3 regions of the Gracilibacillus sp. D59 genome follow, and region 1 is predicted to be linked to each of the others. Evidence: riboswitches for the same ligand, from Rfam matches in the RefSeq annotation. Region 1 holds a riboswitch; each other region holds the start of a gene.
The links. Region 1 has a riboswitch for S-adenosylmethionine ahead of ACTWP4_RS05245 (phosphoadenylyl-sulfate reductase). Riboswitches for the same ligand answer to the same signal wherever they lie in the genome.
Positions count from the first base shown of each region.

Region 2: another riboswitch for S-adenosylmethionine. It lies ahead of ACTWP4_RS19815 (methionine ABC transporter ATP-binding protein); the one in region 1 lies ahead of ACTWP4_RS05245 (phosphoadenylyl-sulfate reductase).
Region 3: another riboswitch for S-adenosylmethionine. It lies ahead of ACTWP4_RS06180 (aminotransferase class V-fold PLP-dependent enzyme); the one in region 1 lies ahead of ACTWP4_RS05245 (phosphoadenylyl-sulfate reductase).

Region 1 covers NZ_JBQQCK010000002.1:421,685-428,791, forward strand. Annotated here, with positions in the region: gene cysI (assimilatory sulfite reductase (NADPH) hemoprotein subunit) at 1-1,608, opposite strand, end outside; gene ACTWP4_RS05240 (assimilatory sulfite reductase (NADPH) flavoprotein subunit) at 1,621-3,414, opposite strand; gene ACTWP4_RS05245 (phosphoadenylyl-sulfate reductase) at 3,475-4,203, opposite strand; SAM riboswitch class I at 4,275-4,388, opposite strand; gene ACTWP4_RS05250 (aldo/keto reductase family protein) at 4,508-5,452, opposite strand; gene ACTWP4_RS05255 (PH domain-containing protein) at 5,770-6,384, opposite strand; gene ACTWP4_RS05260 (S-layer homology domain-containing protein) at 6,605-7,107, opposite strand, start outside.
Region 2 covers NZ_JBQQCK010000015.1:56,796-63,902, reverse strand. Annotated here, with positions in the region: gene ACTWP4_RS19825 (MetQ/NlpA family ABC transporter substrate-binding protein) at 1-20, opposite strand, end outside; gene ACTWP4_RS19820 (methionine ABC transporter permease) at 143-811, opposite strand; gene ACTWP4_RS19815 (methionine ABC transporter ATP-binding protein) at 804-1,829, opposite strand; SAM riboswitch class I at 1,919-2,026, opposite strand; gene ACTWP4_RS19810 (DUF2334 domain-containing protein) at 2,347-4,050, shown strand; gene ACTWP4_RS19805 (DUF2334 domain-containing protein) at 4,148-5,863, shown strand; gene ACTWP4_RS19800 (glycosyltransferase family 2 protein) at 5,856-7,107, shown strand, end outside.
Region 3 covers NZ_JBQQCK010000002.1:660,996-668,102, reverse strand. Annotated here, with positions in the region: gene ACTWP4_RS06200 (aminopeptidase) at 1-1,037, opposite strand, end outside; gene ACTWP4_RS06195 (ABC-F family ATP-binding cassette domain-containing protein) at 1,037-2,920, opposite strand; gene cls (cardiolipin synthase) at 3,301-4,743, opposite strand; gene ACTWP4_RS06185 (Hsp20/alpha crystallin family protein) at 4,823-5,278, opposite strand; SAM riboswitch class I at 5,490-5,601, shown strand; gene ACTWP4_RS06180 (aminotransferase class V-fold PLP-dependent enzyme) at 5,678-7,107, shown strand, end outside.

The sequences.
Region 1 (7,107 bases):
ATTGTTCGCATAGTCATTAAAAATTTCTTTCAAGGTTGCTAGAATCTCTTCTTCTCCAATATTTTCTCGGTAAAGCTGATTTAATCGGTCACCAATAAAACTTCCACCAAGATATAGATTGTATTTCCCAGGAGCTTTTCCAATAAAGGCGATCTCAGCTAAAGCTGGACGTGAACAACCGTTTGGACATCCTGACATCCGGATCACTATCTCTTCGTCCTTTATACCTTCCGCTGCTAAGAGACCTTCAATTTTATCGATAAGTGAAGGTAAATAACGTTCAGATTCGGCCATTGCTAAACCACAAGTAGGCATTGCTACACAAGCAATTGAATTTCGACGTAAACCGGAATATTGTTTCCCTTCTGTAATCCCATACATGTCGAGGATTTCGTTAATTTTTTTCTTTTTCTGTGCTGTAACATTAGCGATGACTAGATTCTGGTTGGGAGTTAAGCGGAAATCACCAGTATGAATATTGGCAATCTCCCGAAGAGCTGTCATCAACTTATATTCATCAGCATCTTTTACTCTACCATTTTCAACAAAAAGGGTTAGATGCCATCTGTTGCTTCCTTTGATCCAGCCATATCTGTCACCATTATGATCAAAATGATAGTCCTTCGCTTCCTCAAGTTCCCAACTGAGACGATCAGTAAGCTCTTGTTTCAACCAGTCAAGGCCATGGCGATCGATCGTATATTTAAATCTAGCATTCTTGCGATCAGATCGATTGCCATAATCTCGTTGAATCGTCACGATCTTTTCGGCAACATCTATCACATCTTGTTTATCACAATAGCCAATAATTTTTCCAAGTTGTGGATAGGTATTCGTATTACCATGTGTCGAGCCCATACCACCGCCAACTACGACATTAAAGCCTTTGACTTGATTGTCTTGCACAATCGCAATGAATCCGAGATCTTGAGAAAAAACATCTACATCATTAGAAGGTGGTGCCGCAATTCCAATTTTAAATTTTCTTGGTAAATACGTTTTGCCATAAATCGGCTCTTCTTCCTCTTTAGAATCAATAATTTTCTCCTGATCTAACCATATTTCATGATAGGCACCTGTTTTGGGTGAAAGGTGATCACTAATTTTTTTGGCCCAATCTTGAATTTCTTGATGAATGTCAGATTGATATGGGTTAGGATTACACATGACGTTACGATTGACATCTCCACATGCAGCTATCGTTGTCATTAATGCTTCATTGATTGTTTTAATCGTATCTTTCAAGTTCCATTTTAATATTCCATGTAGTTGAAAAGCTTGGCGTGTAGTTAATTTAATCGTCTGATCACCATATTTTTGTGCCAGGTCATCCACAGCAAGCCATTGTTTTGGTGTTGCGACACCTCCAGGAATGGCGACGCGAAGCATAAATTGATAGGCAGGCTCTAGCTTTTGTCTTCTTCGTTCATCGCGGATGTCACGGTCATCCTGCTGATAACTTCCATGGAATTTCAGCAGTTTTGTATCATCATCTGATATCGATGCGGTAATCGGGTCTTGTAGCCCTTCCTGAATCGTTCCTCGTAAAAAACGGCTTTCCTCTTTTAGCTTTTCCATCGGGTCTAGTTTATTTGGATCGTTTACCATTTTTGTTCCCCCTTAATACACATCACGTTGATATCTCTTTTCCTGTTTTAATTTATTGATATACTCTATTGCGGCCTCTTTGCTAAGTTTGCCTTCTTGACTAATGATCGTGATTAAAGCTTCGTGAACATCCTTTGCCATCCGTTTTTCATCACCACAAACATAAAGGTGTGCACCAGCTTCGATCCATTCGAATAGTTCTTTAGCTCTTTCTTGCATGCGATGCTGCACATACACCTTTTGTTCACTATCTCTAGAGAAAGCAACATCCATTTTGGCTAAGTATCCTTGCTTTAACCAATTTTGCCAATCAACTTGATACAAAAAGTCAGTGCGGAAATGCTGGTCACCAAAGAAGAGCCATGTTTTTCCTTTTAATTCAAGTTCTTCGCGTTCTTCGATATAGCCTCTAAACGGAGCTACACCAGTTCCGGGTCCAATCATGATGACTGGTGTTTCTTCATCAAATGGAAATTTGAAGTTCGGATTTTTGTGTACATAGGCATTGATCTGATCACCTGGTTTAATTCTATCAGCAATTTCTCCTGTGCATACGCCACTTCGATCACGACCATGTGTATGATATCTTACAGTTGCCAGCGTTAAATGAACCTCATCAGGATTTGCTTGATAGCTGCTGGAAATCGAGTATTGTCTGGCCGGTATTTTTCTTAATACGTGCATAATTGATGTTGGATCCAGTTGTTTTGGCGGATAGTCGATAATCAAATCTAATAGGTCTCGACCATCGATATATGCTTTTACTTTGTCAGCATCAGTTACTAATTCATGGAGTTTTTTATTATCGAAATAAGTGGTTGCCTTTTCCAGTAAGCCTTTTGTTAGCCGCGTGATTTCGAATATGGAAGTTAACGCTTCCTGGACAGATCGAATTTCACCTTGTTTATTAATTGGTATCGTTTGTTCTGGATTCCATTTAAGTTCTTCGATAATCGCTTGGACTAAGGCAGGATCATTTTTCGGATAAATAGCTAAACAATCTCCAGGTTCATAACTGAGATTAGATCCCTCCAATGAGATTTCAATATGCCTTGTTTCTTTATTAGATCCTTTGCCGCTCAGAATAATATTATCTAATACTTCTGCGGTATAAGGATTGCTCTTAGAATAAATTGGCTGTTCTGCAGGAGTTGGACTGGTGACTGATGTATTCGCAGTATTTCCAGCATCTTTTTTCAAAATGGCAAGTACCTCTGTTATCCATTCTTCAGCAAGCTCTTCATAATCAACGTCACAGTCAATACGAGGGTGTATTCTGGTAGCACCCAATTCTTCCAAACGTTTATCAAAATCCTTACCGGTTTGACAGAAGTGTTCATAGGACTCATCACCAAGTGACAAAACGGAAAAGTTAACATTTTCAAGTTTTGGTGCTTTTCGACTGTGTAAGAATTCATGAAATTGAATGGCATTGTCAGGTGGATCACCTTCACCATGGGTCGCTGTGATAATAAGTAAATCCTCTACTTCTTTTAGTTTTTTAGGCTTGAAATCATCCATGCTTGAAATGGTTACGTCTCTCTGTAAATCCTTTAGTTGCTTGGAAAGTTGTTCCGCCAGTTCCTGACTATTTCCTGTCTCGGATCCGTATAAAATAGTTACGGTTCGGGTTGCTAATTTTTCTGGTGCTGCTGGTTCAGTTGTTGTAATGTTTTGCGATGATTGGGAAGCGGCTAAATAACCAGCAAGCCAATTTTTTTGTGCATCTGTCAATGTTGGTAAAATTTGATTTAATATTTCCGTCTGCTTTTCATCAAACGGACTGTTTACCACTTGTAATGTCAACGTATTCACCTCTTTTAATTATTCCGATAGATTTACTTGTGTTTGACAATAAAAAAATGATTACTTTGTTGATTGTGGGGTAGCGTGTAATCCGCATTCCGTTTTTTGAAAGTTTGCCCATCTTCCTGAACGTTCGTCATTAGCATCTGAAGCTTTCGTCGTACACGGAATACAACCAATGCTGGGATAGTTTTGATCATGCAGCTTGTTATAAGGTAATTGCTGTTGCTCAATATATTCCCAAACATCATCCCATGACCAATAAATTAATGGACAAATTTTAATCGATTGGAAACGGTCATCCTTGTTAATAAAGTTGGTGTTGGCTCTTGTTGGAGATTGTGCTCTTCTTAATCCCGAAATCCAGGCCGTTGCTCCACTGAGTGCATCTTCTAATGGTTTTACTTTTCTAATATAACAGCATTGATCAGGATCTCTGCTCCATAATGCTGATCCATATTGTTCTCGTTGTTCATCAACAGTGAGGGAAGGCTGCTGCATGACGATATCTAATGAAGGATAACGTTCCTTGACTTCATCAATTAGGTCATATGTTTCTTGAAAGTGCAAGCCAGTGTCTAAAAATACTAATCTCGCATCTGGTTGGACAGATGCAATCAGGTCAATTAAAACCATACTTTCTGCTCCGAAACTACAAGCATAGACTAAAGATTTACCATACGTTTGATAAGCCCATTCTAGGATTTTCAAAGCTCCTTTAGTTGGGTCTTGTTGGTCAGGAGTCTCCTTGTTCAACGGGCTGTCATAAAAATTTTCATAAGTCAGCATTTGTTGCTTCCTCCTCATTAAAAAACCTTCCTATCAGTTTGATAAGAAGGTAAGCAATGTGTTATCATTCCTTCTTATCTTTCGGTACAGCTTATGCTGTCCCGCAGGATTTGGCACAGTGTTACTCTAACTAACCTGTTGCCGAGGATTCACAGGGCCTGCCCCTCCACCTCTCTGGATAAGAATTCCATTATGTTCGGTTACTACCATAGTATACATATAGAATGGAAAAGTCAATGGTTTTTTGTAAAAAATGTAAAAAATAATACCAAGTAACTAGGTTTGTTACTCGGTATGGGCATTATTACTGTTGTAATATATCTTCCACTTTCGCAATGGTTTCTTTAGAGAGAGTGACGCCAGAGGCTTTAGCATTTTCTTCAATTTGTTCGGGTTTACTTGCACCAATAAGGGCACTAGATACATTGTCTTGACGTAAGATCCAGGCGATTGCTAATTGCGCTAATGACAAGTTTTCGTTAGCAGCAATCCCTTTTAATGCGTCGACACGTTCTAAGTTTTCCTCTGTCAACACACGTGATAAGTCCAAGTTTTTTTGAGCAGCACGACTATCTTCAGGAATGGCTTCTCCTTTTTTATATTTTCCTGTAAGTACACCTTGGGCAAGAGGGGAGAAGACAACCTGTCCAATGCCGTGCTTCTCGCTGACAGGGATGACTTCTTTCTCGATATAGCGTTGAAGCATACTGTAATTTGGCTGGTTGACAACAATGCGATCTAACAACTTTTTGTCAGCAAGGTGAACGGCTTCTGTCATTTGCTCGGCTGTCCATTCACTGACACCGATGTATAACACTTTTCCTTGACGTACAAGGTCATCCAATGCACGCAACGTTTCCTCTAATGGTGTATCCGGATGGTAACGGTGGCAATAATAAATATCGACGTAATCGAGTCCTAACCGCTGCAAACTGGCATCGCACTGCTCCATAATATGTTTGCGGGAAAGACCTTGATCATTAGGGCCATCACCCATTTTTCCGAATACCTTTGTAGCAAGAACATAGGAGCTGCGTGGGTACTTTCTCAATGCTTTACCTACAATTTTTTCTGCTTCTCCACGCATATAGACATTTGCTGTATCAAAAAAGTTAATCCCGAGGTCATAAGCTTTATCAATAGAAGCTTCGGCATTTCGTTCCTCGACATAGCCACCATATGTAAGCCAGCTACCTAAACTAATTTCGCTTACTTTCAGACCGGTTTTTCCTAATTGACGATATTGCACTGTATACAACCTCCTATTATTAAGCGTTTACACTATTATAAAAGAATGATAGAAAAGAAGCGAATGATCTGTTTTTAGAAGGGGCACGATTTGGAGTACACGACATACTTTTAGGCGGTAAAACTATCATTAGAAAGTGCTAAACAGTGGGGATTATTAACAGTTGTAGTTTTTGTTGAGAGGGCAAATATTATGCTCCTGGGAAGTGTGAACCCGCCTTCCTTGGAAATACTGCTGTTCCTAGGATAAGAACGCCTCTTCCTTGGATATTAATATCCAAGGAGAAGCACCTTTCCATACGATTTAAAACGTATGATCTAGTTTTGAATATATTTGTCAAAAATTTCGCTGAAGTCTTTTCTTGTGTTGTTATTATAGGTGGAATTAAACCAATCGAAGGCAAATTTAGTTGCTTGTTCGAATTCTGTTGATAGATTGCCTTCATGGAACCTATTATCGGTAAACAGAGATTGAGAGGCTTGCAGACTATCTTTTGCGAATTCTTTCATTCTTTCGTTCTCATCTTGGATATGTGAAATGGTTACTAAGGATTTATACAGATCTGCAATAGCTTCGCCTTCTTTTTTATCGATATCAACAGAAATAGGCTGGCCTCCAAGTGAAAATTTAATTTCCAAATCTAAGTCGATCGTACCAGCTGTTTCAACCGATACATTTTTAATAGGGTATAGGTAATAATCATACCGAAAAATATTTCGTTTACTACTAGATGCTTTTTCTCCATCAAGATGTATTAAGGCACGATTGGTAAAGCAGTATTCATCTGATTTTGATTTGATCAAAAAGTGGATTCGCTCTCCTTCTTCATGTAGAACATATTCATCCGATTCTGTCTTATCAAAGTCCTCCGGAGCAATGATTTTTCCAATGTCACTTAAACCTAACGCATCACTTGCTAATTTTTTAAACATGGGAAATTACCTCCTAATTTGTTTATCACGGTGCTAACCGTCACGTCAGTAAGACCCCCACTGATCACTTTATCAAGGTAAACAATCTTCTACAATACTCTATATCAATACATGGAAAATTCATGGAAGTCTCACTTTACCTTCCATCCTACATTATAAGCTACGAAATATGAACCTTTTTGATAAAATCATCAAAATTTGCGCCTATAAATGATCTACGTTACCTTTTTCTGACACGCCATAACAATCCGAATAATAATGCAGCAAAGTAAAGGACTAGAGCTAACATCGTATAAAGATACATGACTGGTTGATCTTGCACATAACCAACAACTGGAATATTTAAGATTAACAATAAAGGAAAGCCAAATAATAAAGCAGTACCACTACCCATTACAAGATTATCTGTTGTGTTGGATTTGAATTTTGGGTCTACCGCTTTGACCAATGCCATTCCAGTTGAAATGGTTCCTGTTTGCATCCCGTAAAAGCCTAAGATGTTTGGTAAAGCATCAGCAGGGAACACTTTTGGAATAATCCATATAAAGAACAGAATCGTCACTAGTCCGCCAACAGTTGTGATAATTAATACTGGAATTAAGTAATCTTGTAAAGCATATATCGAAATTGCTGTAATAGCAGCTGCGATCATATAATCAAATGAGAATCCGGCAATTCGCTGTAACAAATAATTATTCGGTGTGTGTTCGAGTTTAATGCCTT
Region 2 (7,107 bases), on a different contig from region 1:
AATGTAAGTAATTTTTTCACAATAGATCATCCCTTCTTAATTTTTTATATTTAGCACGGTGCTAATCGTCCGTAAAACCCCACAAGTAAATCAAAGAAGCTAAGTGGGGATAACGGATGCTAACACCCTGATAAGTCTCACTTTATCTTTTATCTATCGATTTGGATAGTAAATCCCCAATAATTTGAAAAATAAACACAATAATAATAATTAAAATCGTACAAGCTAACACGACATCAAAATTCCAGCGTTGGAAACCTTGTAAGTATGCTAAGTTTCCAAGCCCACCTGCACCAATAACACCAGCCATTGCCGTATAACCTATTAAAGCAATTGCTGTTACTGTTAAACCAGAAATAAGAGCGGGCATCGACTCGGGTAACAATACTTTCAAAATAATCGTATGTGTTTTGGCACCCATTGATTTGGCTGCTTCGATAACCCCTTTATCAACTTCCTTCAAGCCAATTTCAACCAGACGGGCATAGAATGGTGCAGCTCCGACTATTAATGCTGGTAATGCAGCTTTCCATCCTCTGATCGTTCCGATTAAGAAATCGGTAAAAGGAAAGAGTAATAGAATCAATATGATAAAAGGAATGGCACGAAATACGTTTACGATCGTTGCTGTAATGAAATTAATAAAGCGATTTTGCCATAAGTTCCCTGAATCTGTTAGAAATAATAATAATCCAAGTAAAATACCAAAAATTAAAGTACCGAGTATCGCAATGCTCGTCATATAAAATGTTTCTTGCGTGGCTAACCACAAATCCTCCAGTATTACATTAGGGAATAATTCCTTAAGCATGCTTTAACACCTCAACTTCTACACCGGTGTTTTTCATAAATTCGATAGTTTCCTTTAAGATTTCTTTTTCACCGTTAATTTCAATAAATAACGTACCGTAAGCACCTTCCTGTGTAGGTGCAATAGAACCTTGCAGTATATTAACCTCTACATTAAATGTTTTGGCTACCTCACTGATAAGCGCTCGCTTAGCACTGTTTCCAATAAAGTGCAGTTTTATTACTTCACTGTCTTCCCGATCATTAATAAACTCTGTCAATTTTTCCTTATCATGTTCTAAAGGATTAAGCTGCTGTACAAAGCGCTTGGTTGTCTTGGATTGTGGTTTGACGAAAACATTCAGAACATCGCCTGTTTCTACCACTTTTCCATTTTCCATCACGGCAACGCGATGACAAATCTTCTGGATGACATGCATTTCATGTGTAATCAAAATGATGGTCAGCCCTAATTTGTTATTAATAGAAACCAGCAAATCTAAAATATCATCAGTTGTTTCGGGATCAAGTGCAGAAGTTGCTTCATCGCACAATAATACTTCAGGGTCATTCGCCAATGCTCTCGCTATTCCGACACGCTGCTTTTGACCACCACTTAATTGTGAAGGATAAGCATTTTCTTTACCAGAAAGGCCAACGAGATTGATTAATTCCAACACTTTTTCTTTTCGTTTTGTCTTTGATACACCAGCAATTTCCAATGGGAAAGCGATATTTTCAAAAACAGTTCTAGACCATAATAAGTTAAAATGTTGAAAAATCATGCCAATTTTTTGACGCTTTTTTCGTAACTGATGCCCAGCCATTTTCGTGATGTCTTTATCATGGATAACCACAGAACCATCTGTTGGTTCCTCTAATCTGTTGATCAAACGGACAAATGTACTTTTACCAGCACCACTATATCCAATTACACCGAAAATTTCGCCTTTTTCTATATTAAGTGAGACATTATCGACAGCTTGAACTTCTTGCTTTTTTGTTTGATACAGTTTCGACAAATTTTGAATTCGAATCATTCTTTCACACTCCTTCCTTTATTGTGCCGCAAACACAACAAAAAATCCTTTCTGTATTAAGAGGACAGAAAGGATGGTTATTAAATGTCCTCTCATCTTTCAAAGCATAAAAGCTTTGATGGATTTAGCACCTATCAGCTTTAACTGACGGTTGCCGGGTTTCATAGGGCCATTCCCTCCACCACTCTTGATAAGAGCTACCGTATTTAATTGATAAACATCATAATAGCATCACGTGGAAGAATCGTCAATTCTTTTTGAAAAAGTAAAACTATTCAGAAAATTAAAGAACAAAACTTTAATAGATTTACAAAATCTGTCCCGAATGTTTCCTGATCAAAAATTGTAAACCGATTGAACAGAACAAGAGGTAGGTGCGGAACCCATAATTTCCGCATCGTATGTTTAATTACTGCGTTTTTTGCCAAAAAAATATAAAAATATTAATAAAACCCTTGTGTTCTTTATATATTTATTATATGTTCTTTATAACAAACGTTTTAGGAGGGAGAGTAAAATGATTAAGCGATCAAACGGGCAAATGTGTAGTAAAATCATTTTTCTAGGTATCATTATTATTTTGTTGTCAAACCCACTATATGTACAAAGTTCAACTGCAGATAATATAAATGTACTGGTCATTTACTCTTCAGAAGATGGAGAAGTTGATGAGCATCAACGGTTACTAGATCTTCTCATCGGACATTTCACATCATCTATAACTTTTCTCTCTAGCACTGAAGTAGAGGCAAACGATTTGTCAGGAGTAACCCATCTTATATATTACGGTCAAGTGTCTGAAAAATTATCGTCTACTTTAATTGATTCATTACATTCATATAAAGGTCCAATATTGGGGATTGGTCATAATGTCGAACAAATTACTAGCCATTTCTCATATATTGACACAACAGAAAGCAAAATAGTAAATGATGTAGTAATCAAACGAGATACAACGAACACGGTCAAGTTAGATTCACATCCAATAATGGAAATTTCAACAGATAATGATGATGTAGAATCCTTAGTTGAATCAGTCCATGAAGATGTTCATTACCCGTTACTTATAAAGAATAAGGATACGTATTACTATGCCACACCTAACCTATTTCCACCCGTATCCAATTTCTTGGCAGATGAATTACATACATTTTTTGATAGCTTGCATAAGCCATCAACATCTGCACTACTGAGATTAGAGGATGTTCATCCGAGAACAGATCACGAGGAACTAGAGGCGATCGCTAACTTTTTAACTGATAAAAATATTCCTTATATGGTATCTGTTACTCCGGTATATGTGAATCAACAGACGGAAGAAGAATATCATTTGTGGGAAGCACCAAACTTGGTGGAAACATTGAAAGACATGCAGAAGAGTGGAGCGAGTATTGTGCTACACGGTTATACAGATCAATATCAAGATGGCCAAACAGGGGATGGATTTGAGTTTTGGGATGTGGATAAAAATATGCCGGTGATGGAGGAACCGGGAAGCAGAGAATTAATAGAAATAGAAAAACAATCCCTATCAGAGGTAGAAAATAGAAATGAATCAGCCTATATTGAGGAACGTATTAAAAAAGGAATAAAAGAACTCGTGGAATATGATATTTATCCAATTGCATTTGAAGCACCACATTATGCAGTGAGTCAAAATGGCTATCAGGTGATTTCGAAATTTTTCTCTACTTATGTAGGGCAAGTACAGTTAACGGATGAAGATTGGAGGATAATGACTGAATCACCCTATATTACTACCCCGGACTTTTTAAATGGAATGAAGCTTGTACCCGAAACAATTCGCTATATACGTTATGATGACCCAACTTCCATACAAGATATAAAAAAACGTATTGACGAATTTACGATTGTTCGTGATGGGATAATTGGTGGTTTTTATCATCCATTTTTAGGATTAGAAGGTCTAAAGGATTTAGTGCGCGAGATGGAGGAGATTCCTAATCTTGAGTGGATTGACCTTAGTGAAATGGAGCATAAAGTAAAAGTCGATCAAGAGATGTATACTATTAAAAATGGAAATGTAATTACTCCAGATATAGAAGAAAAGACTAAAAAAGAGAAAAGTAGTTTGTTTGAGAATTATCTAAATCAAGTATCAAGTACAAATATATTGTGGGTTTCAATTGGGGCAGGCTTCATACTAATTCTAGTCCTTATAAATTATCTTTTGTTAGGAAGAACCGAAAAAAATCTTTAAGAAGTATATATTTTTTTGTTTTTCCGTTCTTTAATAAGAACGAAAATACCGAAAGGAGGTAATAATCATTCGTTATATGTTATGGATGCTACCCATTATGATTCTAAGCTTTTTTATTATAATAGCCCCTCAGCAAATAAGTGCTGAAAATAAAGATGAACTAGCAGTCTTGGTTGTTTACAGTTCTGTAAGTGGAACGGTAGACGAACATCAGAGGTTACTTGATATGCTACTAGGTCATTTTACATCCACTATTGAATTTAAACATACTTCAGAGGTTACCACAGCAGATTTTGAGAATGTCACCCATGTATTTTATTATGGGCGAACGAAAGAACGTTTATCAACAGATTTTAAACGTATGATCAATCAATTTAACGGAACATTGGTTGTTTTAGGGAATAATGCTGATCAGCTTGGAGAACAGCTTTCATTTGTTGAATTTGAGTCAGAGCAGTTAATTACCAAAATAACGCTTACAAGTAATGAAGAGAAGTCCATTAGTATTTTTCCAGATACTATATTAAACACGAATGCTACAGCTAGTTCTACAGTTTTAGTAAAAGGTAGTCACGGGAAGGGTGTCGATTATCCATTATTTATTAAAAACAACAATACTTATTATTATGCAACAACAAAGATTGAACCGCCATTTTCTATTTTTTTAGGAGAAGTATTACATGAAGTATTTGCGCTGGATCATCCTCATGAACACCCAGCCTATCTCCGATTAGAGGATGTTGATCCGCTAGCTGATCCTAAGAAATTGATGGAGATAGCAAAAGAACTTAAGAGACGTGACATTCCATATATGGTTGCATTAATACCTGTCCATACCGATCCAATGACAAAGGAGAAATATTTATTAGAAGATTTCCCTCAATTAATAAACACACTAAAGTATATGCAGGATAATGGTGGAAATATCGTTTTGCACGGTTATACGCATCAATTTAGAGACGAAACGGGGGAGGGGTTTGAGTTTTGGGATGTAGAAAATAATATGCCTATATACCATGGTCCCGATGATGAGGTAATAAAAAAGACAAAAAATGATTTTGATACAGCTTTAGCATATGAGAATTATCTAGCTGACTCACTTAAGTTTGAGGATGAATATATAAAAAGTAAATTAACACGAGGAGTCCAGGAACTAGCTAATTACGGGATATATCCACTAGCATTTGAAGCACCTCACTATACGATGTCACAAAATGGATATGCGCAAACATCTCGGTATTTTTCTACTTATGTTGGGCAAATTCAACTAAGTGACGAGAACTGGGAAGTAATGGACACCGCCCCATACATCACATCACCTACATTTTTAAAAGGGATGCGATTACTTCCTGAGACAATTGGATATGTAGATATTAATGACCCTAGAGCAGTTCAAAAAATGATACAAAATGCACACGAATATTCCATTGTAAGAGACGGAATAATATCAGGCTTTTATCATCCCTCTCTTGACGATAAAAACTTAGAAAAGTTTAACAAAATATTGGATGAACTAGAACAGATAAAAGGATTACAATGGATTGATCTAAAGCAAATGAATAATAATGTTCAGGCTGAATATGTACACATCCAATCTGAAGGCGGAAAGATAATGCGAGATATAAACCGTAAATTGTTATTTACATCTTTTCATTATTTGGGATATCACTTAAAAACATTTGCGGTCAATGCAACCTGGTGCATGGTAGGTGTTGGGACAGTAGCAGTTATTCTATTCATTTCTTATACAGCTTTGACAAGGAGAAGATACCAAAAATCGAAAGTTTACAAGAGGAGGGGACTCATTGGCTGACTTTTTTGTTTATTTTTCTTGGTTTTTAATATGGACAATGCTTGTGTATCATATGTTTCTCATGCAAGGTGGTTATTTACATTCGATGCGATATCGAAAAGAAGAAAAAGAGTTACAGAAGATGAAATTACCTTTTCCTCGCGTAAGTATTCTTATCCCTGCTCATAATGAGGAAGTGGTTATCGGGAATACTTTGGAAGCAATGAGTAACCTGACTTATCCTGCTGAATGCTTAGAGGTTATCGTTATTAATGATAACTCAAATGATCAAACTGGTGAAATTGCTGAGAGGTATGCTCAAAAATATGCGTTTATAAAGGTGATTAATACGAAACCTCCTAATGGGGGTAAAGGGAAATCCGGGGCGTTAAATAATGGTTTTCATGTATCAACTGGGGAGATTATTTGTGTATATGATGCTGACAATTGCCCAGAACCAGATGCAATTTATTGGTTGGCTCTAGGTCTAATTAATGATCCTAAAGCAGGGGCAATTGTTGGGAAGTTTCGCGTGGTCAATGCCACTAAAAATCTATTAACTAGGCTTATAAATGTGGAAACCCTCACCTTTCAATGGTTAGCTCAGGCGGGGAGATGGTTTTGGTTTAAAATGGCTACCATTCCCGGAACTAACTTTGCCATACGCAGTTCTATTTTAGAGGAATTAGGTGGCTGGGATGAAAAAGCGTTATCCGAAGATACGGAACTTAGCTTCCGTGTATATAATTTAGGCTACCATATCCGCTTTTTTCCCTCTGCGGTTACATGGGAACAAGAGCCAGAGACGTTAAAGGTTTGGTGGAGACAAAGAACACGTTGGGCACGTGGGAATATCTATGTTGTTATCAAATTCATATTAAGTTTTCATAAATTAAAGAGGAAAAATATTGGTATTGATCTGTTTTATTTCTTGTATACGTATCTACTTTTTTTCGGTGGTGTCATGATATCACACGTGATTTTTATTATTAATTTATTTGTTGATTTGAAACTGACAATTGGATTTGTATCCTACATTTTGTTAGTTTTAGGATTTTTACTATTCGTTACAGAAGCTTTACTTGCACTAAGTGTAGAAAAAGGTCAATTGACAAAAAGGAATTTCTTAACAGTGCTTTTTATGTACTTCAGTTATTCGCAAATGTGGTTGTTTTTAGTAGTCTATGCATCTTTTTTAGAAATCAAACGAGTACTATTAAAACAAGAGGTACAATGGTATAAAACAAAGCGTTTTAAACAAACGG
Region 3 (7,107 bases), 240 kb from region 1:
GCGATATGACAGGACGCATTTTCATCAAATAAAGTGTTATAGAAAATTAAGCCTGATTGTGAAATTGGGGATGCGTGTGGAACTAATGCTAACTCTCCCAGTCTTGTCGCCCCTTCATCTGTATCAAGTAAATGTTTTAACGTGTCATACCCTTGTTCTGCTTCAAAATCGACTACTTTTCCGTCTTTAAACGTTATACTAAAACCATCAATCATATTACCGCCATACACAAGTGGCTTCGTTGCAGTTACTTTTCCATCTACTTTATATTTGTGAGGCAATGTAAATACTTCTTCTGTCGGCATATTCGGATTAAAGTTGTTACCATTAGGTAATTTCGCAGAACCACCTTTCCAAATGTGCCCTTCAGGTAATTCGAAGCGGATATCTGTTCCTTCCGATTTAAAAAGTAAAGCTTTATAAGATTTATCATTTAAGTATTCACGTGCTTGCTTTAAAGTATTGTTGTGCTCTTCCCAAGCAGCCACGGGATCTTCTTGATCAACACGGACAATTTTAAATATTTCTTCCCATAAGCTCTCGATTGCATCTGCTTTGGATTTATCTGGGAAGATTTTTTGTGCCCAGTCACCTGTTGGAATCGAAATGATTGACCATGGTATCCGGTCATTCATTGTATATTGACGAAATTCCTTCATCGCTTCCCCACTTGCTTTGTTAGCTTTTGCAACTTTACCCGGATCAATATCTTTTAGTAAATCCGGATTAGTGGAGCGGATTGATAGTAACGCAGCGCCATCCTTAGCAAAATCTAAATGCTTAGCTATTTGCCATTCCGGTATATCTGTCAATACGTCCTCAGATGCATAGTTGAATTTTAAATAAGTCAGTTCATCGTCAGTCCAATTCACATGGACATTTTTGGCACCCATTTCATATGCTTTACGGACTACAATTCTCGCAAAATCTGCTCCTTCTATTGAGGAATTGACCACTAATGCTTGTCCTTCTTGTAAGTTAACACCTGTCTTTAATGCAAGTTCTGCATATTTTTCTTGTAGTTGTTTGTCAGCCATTATGACTCCTCCTTCAGCTCTTCCATTAATAGAGATAGTTCTTCCCATCGTTCCATTTTTTCCTCTAGCAAGGTTTCGACTTCATTTTGCTTATTATAAAGTGGTTGAATTTTACCTATATCACTGCCTGCTTCGGCAATTTCTGTTGCAATTTGCTCAAGCTCTGCTTCTAGCTCTGTAATTTCATCTTCAATCGTATCCCATTCTTTTTGCTCATGATAGGATAGTTTTTTCTTTTTGCGTTTCGGTTTTTGCTTCGGTGTTGCCTTAATTTGATTCGCTTCTGATTCTCTTTGCTGTTCGCGGAATTCGGAATAATTTCCGTAAAAAAAGGTTAAGGTTTCACTTCCGGTAAAGGCAATAATCTGTTCGACAGTTTTGTCCAGAAAGTAGCGATCATGAGATACCGTAATGACAACTCCCGGAAATTGATCTAAATAATCTTCAAGTACTGCGAGAGTTTCGGTATCAAGATCGTTAGTTGGCTCGTCCAGAAATAATACATTCGGCTCTCGCATTAGTACGGTTAACAAATATAGCCTTCTCCGTTCGCCACCCGATAACTTTCTGACGTATGTCCACTGTTGTGATCTTGGAAATAAAAATCGTTCCAGCATTTGTTCAGCTGTAATTACACTACCATCTATTGTGTGGACCACCTCTGCTACATCACGGACAAGGTCAATTACTTTGATCGCATCATCAAGTGGTGGATGATCTTGTGTGTAATACCCTACTTTCACGGTTTCACCGACATCGATAGTACCTGCATCTGGTTCGACGCGACCAGCTAAAATATTAAGTAATGTTGTTTTCCCACTTCCATTGGCGCCTACAATACCAAGTCTGTCACCAGGCTTGATTAGAAAGTCAAAATCCTTAAATAAGGTGATACCATCATATGCTTTACTTAAGTCTTTTATTTCCATGACTTTTTTACCGAGGCGAGTGGAACCAACTTGAAACTCTAGATCCTGTTTAGTCGTATCAAAAGTTTTCTCCTTCATTTGCTCGACACGATCGATACGTGCTTTTTGTTTTGTTGTTCTTGCTTTTACTCCTGCTTTAAGCCAGGCAATTTCTTTTTTGAGAATATTTTTATGCTTTTGTTCTGCCTGGAGTTCCTGTTCTTCTCTTAATGCTTGTTGTTCTAAAAAGGTTTGATAATTGCCTTCATATGTATATAAGTTGCCCTTATCCAACTCAAAAATACGGTTGGTAATACGATTGAGAAAATAGCGATCGTGGGTAACGAGCAAAATTGCACCTTGATAAGTTGGCAAGTATTCTTCGAGCCATTCGATTGTATCGTTATCAAGATGGTTGGTTGGCTCATCGAGTATAAGTAAATCTGCCGGCTGGATTAATGCTTTAGCAATTGCTACGCGTTTGCGCTGTCCGCCAGAAAGATTCTCTGTTTTTTTGTCAAACGATGGAACACCCAATTTCGTTAAGATTGTTTTGGCTAAGGTCATGGCATCCCATGCTTCTAGCTGATCCATTTTTTCTTGCATTTTTAATAATTGATTTTGCATTGCTTCGTTCTCAGGATCTTGTTCCAAAGCTAATACAGCTGATTCGTATTGTCTTAAGGTGACCATCACCTTTGCATCACCATAATATATCTGGTTCAACACCGTGTCCCCATCTGTTAGCTGTGGGTCCTGATCTAAGTATTCTATCCGGTAATCATTCGGATGATCAATGGTGCCAGCTTCTGCTTGGTCGATCCCTGCTAATACTTTTAATAAGGTGGATTTTCCCGTACCGTTGACACCAATTAAACCGATACGATCGGTGTCTGTAATCGATAACGAAATCCCGTCAAACAATACTTTTTCACCATATGTTTTGACAAGATCCTCTACTTTAATCATGCGCATTGTATCTATCCTTTCTAGTGCCCCTCAACTTTCAGCTAAGTCGTAGAAGATAACAACTACGAAGTAATGAAAATTTATCTAGGTGCTAACATTTATTGACCGGACATTTAGTGCGTTATTTGAATGAAAATCACCTGTTTTTCCATGTTAGCGGACATTGAATCCCTTATTTGGTTCATTTCAGTCTCCATTAGCACTATTTCCGATGAATAGCGGAATAGATGTCCGCGACCACCCTAAAAATGGCACTTTTGTCACAAATAGCGGAACAAATGTCCGCGCTCAGCCCAGATTTACTTGGAAGCCCACGTTACTTCGCAGTTTATATTTTTTTACTATTTTTTTCTTTAAAAGGCTGTCTCCCTAGTTCAACTGAATTACTACAAAATCGGTGAAATCAATCTTGAAATTGACTCTTTGAAACGAATCCATACTGAACGTTGTTGGTATAACGAATATGTAAGTGTTGTTACATGTTCCATATCTTTTTCGAATTCATCAACCAGCATTTCTGCCAATGTTTCATTATATAAAAAGGCATTTATTTCAAAGTTCAAGCGAAAACTGCGGACATCAATATTTGCTGTTCCTATTGACGCTATTTTACTATCTACTACTATCATTTTAGCATGTAGGAAACCTTTTTGATAAATATAAACGGTTGCCCCCGCTTTTAACATTTCACCGATATACGAATAAGTTGCCCAATAGACAAAAGGATGGTCTGGCTTATTCGGAATCATAATACGGACATCTACTCCTGATAGACAGGCAATCTTCAATGCATCTAACAGACTTTCATCCGGAATAAAATAAGGTGTTTGAATAAAGATATAATCTTTTGCTGACATGATCATTTTAATGTAGCCATTTTTTATCTGTTCCCATTCAGAATCCGGACCGCTTGAAACAATTTGCATACCGATATTCCCAGCGGGAACAGGTGTATAATAACGCTCATCATATTCAATATCATGGCGGGACGCCTGGTTCCAATCCAGGATAAATCGAGTTTGCAAATGTTCTACAGCACTACCCGAGATGCGCAGATGGGTATCACGCCAATAACCGAATCGCTTGTCTTCCCCCAGATATTCATCTCCAATATTAAAACCACCGATATAGCCGATTTCCCCATCAATAATCACAAGCTTGCGGTGGTTACGGTGGTTAATTTTAAAATTGACCTTCGGAATTAACGGTGGGAAAAATCCTTCGACTTCTGCCCCGGCATGACGCATTTTTCGAACCATCTTCCTGCTTAACGTCCGGGATCCTAAATCGTCATATAAAAAACGAACTTCAACCCCTTCTTTTGCCTTTTTAATCAAAGCGTCCGCTAAACGTGTACCGAGGTGATCAGACCTTACTATATAATACAATAGGTGAATATGATCTGTAGCATTTTCGATATCTTCTAACAAAGAGTTGAATTTTCGATTTCCATCCGTAAATACGTTGACATCATTATCCTGTGAAAAGATCGCATCATTATTTCGTAAATGCAAATAGAATAGATCCTTATATTGATACATCCTAGGATCTTTGACAAAGAAGTCGCCATTTTCAATATCACGCAATTGATGCTGTACTGCCGTTTTGACACCTAATTTGCTTTTAGTATCCCAAGTGAAAATTGTTTTGTTACTTAGTTTTCTACCAAAGATAAGATATAAAATAAATCCAAAAATCGGAATGAATGTCAATACCATAATCCATGCCCATGTAGAAGTGGGATTTTTACGCTCTAAAAAGATAATGGTTAAAGATAAAAGAATATTAAAAATTAAGATAAAACTTATGATAAGTTGCGTAAATTCCATACGAACCCCTCCCTTCTGACTACCTCTATACTCTTAATATAGCATAATTATGACTAAGCTAATAGCAATCGCTATCAGCTTAGTCGATCGTGATTGAGTCATTATCTTGTTCGGTTTTAGGACCTCTAATTTCTAACACACCATTTTGGAAGCTTGCTTTTGCTGTTCGTTTATCAACAGCATATGGCAATGTTATCGTTCGCTGATTACGATGCTGCCTTCTTTCCTTATGATAGTAATGATACGAATCATCATACTGTTCGGTTTCCTCCTGGTGATTGACCATTACTGTAATTTGATTCCCTACTATTCGCAGTTGTATTTGTTCTTTTTTAATACCTGGTAAATCAACACGGACGATCCAGTCCTTCTCTGTTTCTGCAACATCAGCAGGGATTTGTTTTGGTACTTTTGCTTGTTCAAAAAAGCTATCAATCGTTTCCATGACATTTCGTGTTGGTTTTTCATAAAGAAAGGCATCTAATTTTTTCACCAAATCCTCTCCCCATTCTGGCATTCCGCCTTTTTGTGGCATTTGAATCACTCCTTTCAATGACTTCCATCAACAAGGAATTTCTTTATCCTGTATCTACAGTGGTAGAAACGGGATTAAAATCCTCCAATTCATTTTATGCATTTAGGCTATAAATGATCCTGAAGTTAATTTTTATTAATATTCTGATTTTTTATTGACGGTTTCCAGAATATAACTTATAATAAGGACTATTCAATTGAATATGTAATAACTCTTATTTAGAGAGGCAGAGGGAATAGGCCCTATGAAGCCCGGCAACCATCAGTTTGAACATCAAATTGAAATGGTGCTAAATCCTACAGGTTTTACCTGAAAGATAAGAGGAGGACAGCTAATATTTTCAACCTCTTCTTACTTTCGTAAAGAAGAGGTTTTTCTAATTTTTAAGGAGGGTACATAATGACAAATTCGTTCCAATTTCCAGGTAGTGAAACAAATCTATTACACGGTGGACAACAAGTAGACCCTGCAACAAATGCTCGTGCCGTTCCGATCTATCAAACAACTTCTTACGTATTTAATGATACCGAGCACGCACAAAACTTATTTGCTTTAGCAGAAATGGGTAATATTTATTCTCGTATTATGAATCCAACTGTTGACGCATTTGAACAACGCATTGCCTTATTAGAAGATGGAGTAGTTGCTGTCGGTACTGCATCTGGTGCATCTGCTATCACATTAGCTATTTTAAACCTCGCCAATGCCGGTGATGAAATTATTGCCGACAGTAACTTATATGGTGGTACTTTCAATTTATTTAATAAAACATTGCCGAAATATGGTATTGATGTGAAATTTGTAGATGGAACAGATCCAGAAAATTTCAGAGCTGCCATTACCCCAAAAACGAAAGCGGTTTTTGGTGAAGTGATTACAAATCCTAGTCTAAATGTGTTTGATATTGAAGCTGTTGCTGATATCGCTCACGAACAAGGTGTACCATTAATTATTGATAATACCTTCGCAACTCCATATGTATGTAAACCGATTAGCTGGGGTGCTGACATCGTTGTGCACTCCGCAACGAAATGGATTGGTGGTCATGGTACCTCGATTGGGGGAATTGTCGTAGATAGTGGTAGATTTAATTGGAATAGCGAACGATTCCCTGGATTTACTGAGCCAGATGAGACTTATCATGGTATACGATTTGGAATTGATATTGGACCACCTGCATTCGCTATTAAATTACGTGTGCAACTACTACGTGATATCGGTCCATCATTAAGTCCGCAAAATGCATTTTATTTCTTACAAGGACTAGAGACGTTGCATTTACGCATTGAACGTCATGGTGAAAACACAAAAGCCGTTGCTAATTACCTAGAAAACCATCCACAAGTAGAATGGGTTTCTTATCCAGGACTTGAACATCATCCTTCTCACCAATTAGCAAAAAAATATTTGTGTAACCATTTTGGCTTTATTATCGTCTTTGGTATAAAGGGTGGAAAAGAATCTGGTCGTCAGGTGATAGATAATGTTCATTTATGGTCCCATGTGGCTAATGTGGGAGATGCAAAATCATTAATTATTCACCCTGCATCTACTACACACCAGCAGTTGAATGAAGAAGAATTAAAAGCTTCCGGTGTTAAAGAGGAATTGATTCGTTTGTCTGTCGGGATCGAAACTGCAGATGATATTATTGCAGACCTTGATCAAGCGATCGCGAAAGCAACTAACAGTGAACCAACTGTCAAACCCGATAGTGAAAAAGCAATTGCATGGGCACTTTCGTCTCCTCTTGCTCGTGAAAATGGAGAAATTCGTCCAAAAACAATTGCAGTAGCAGGTGATATCGAAGGTTCAGAAGCACTAAGTAA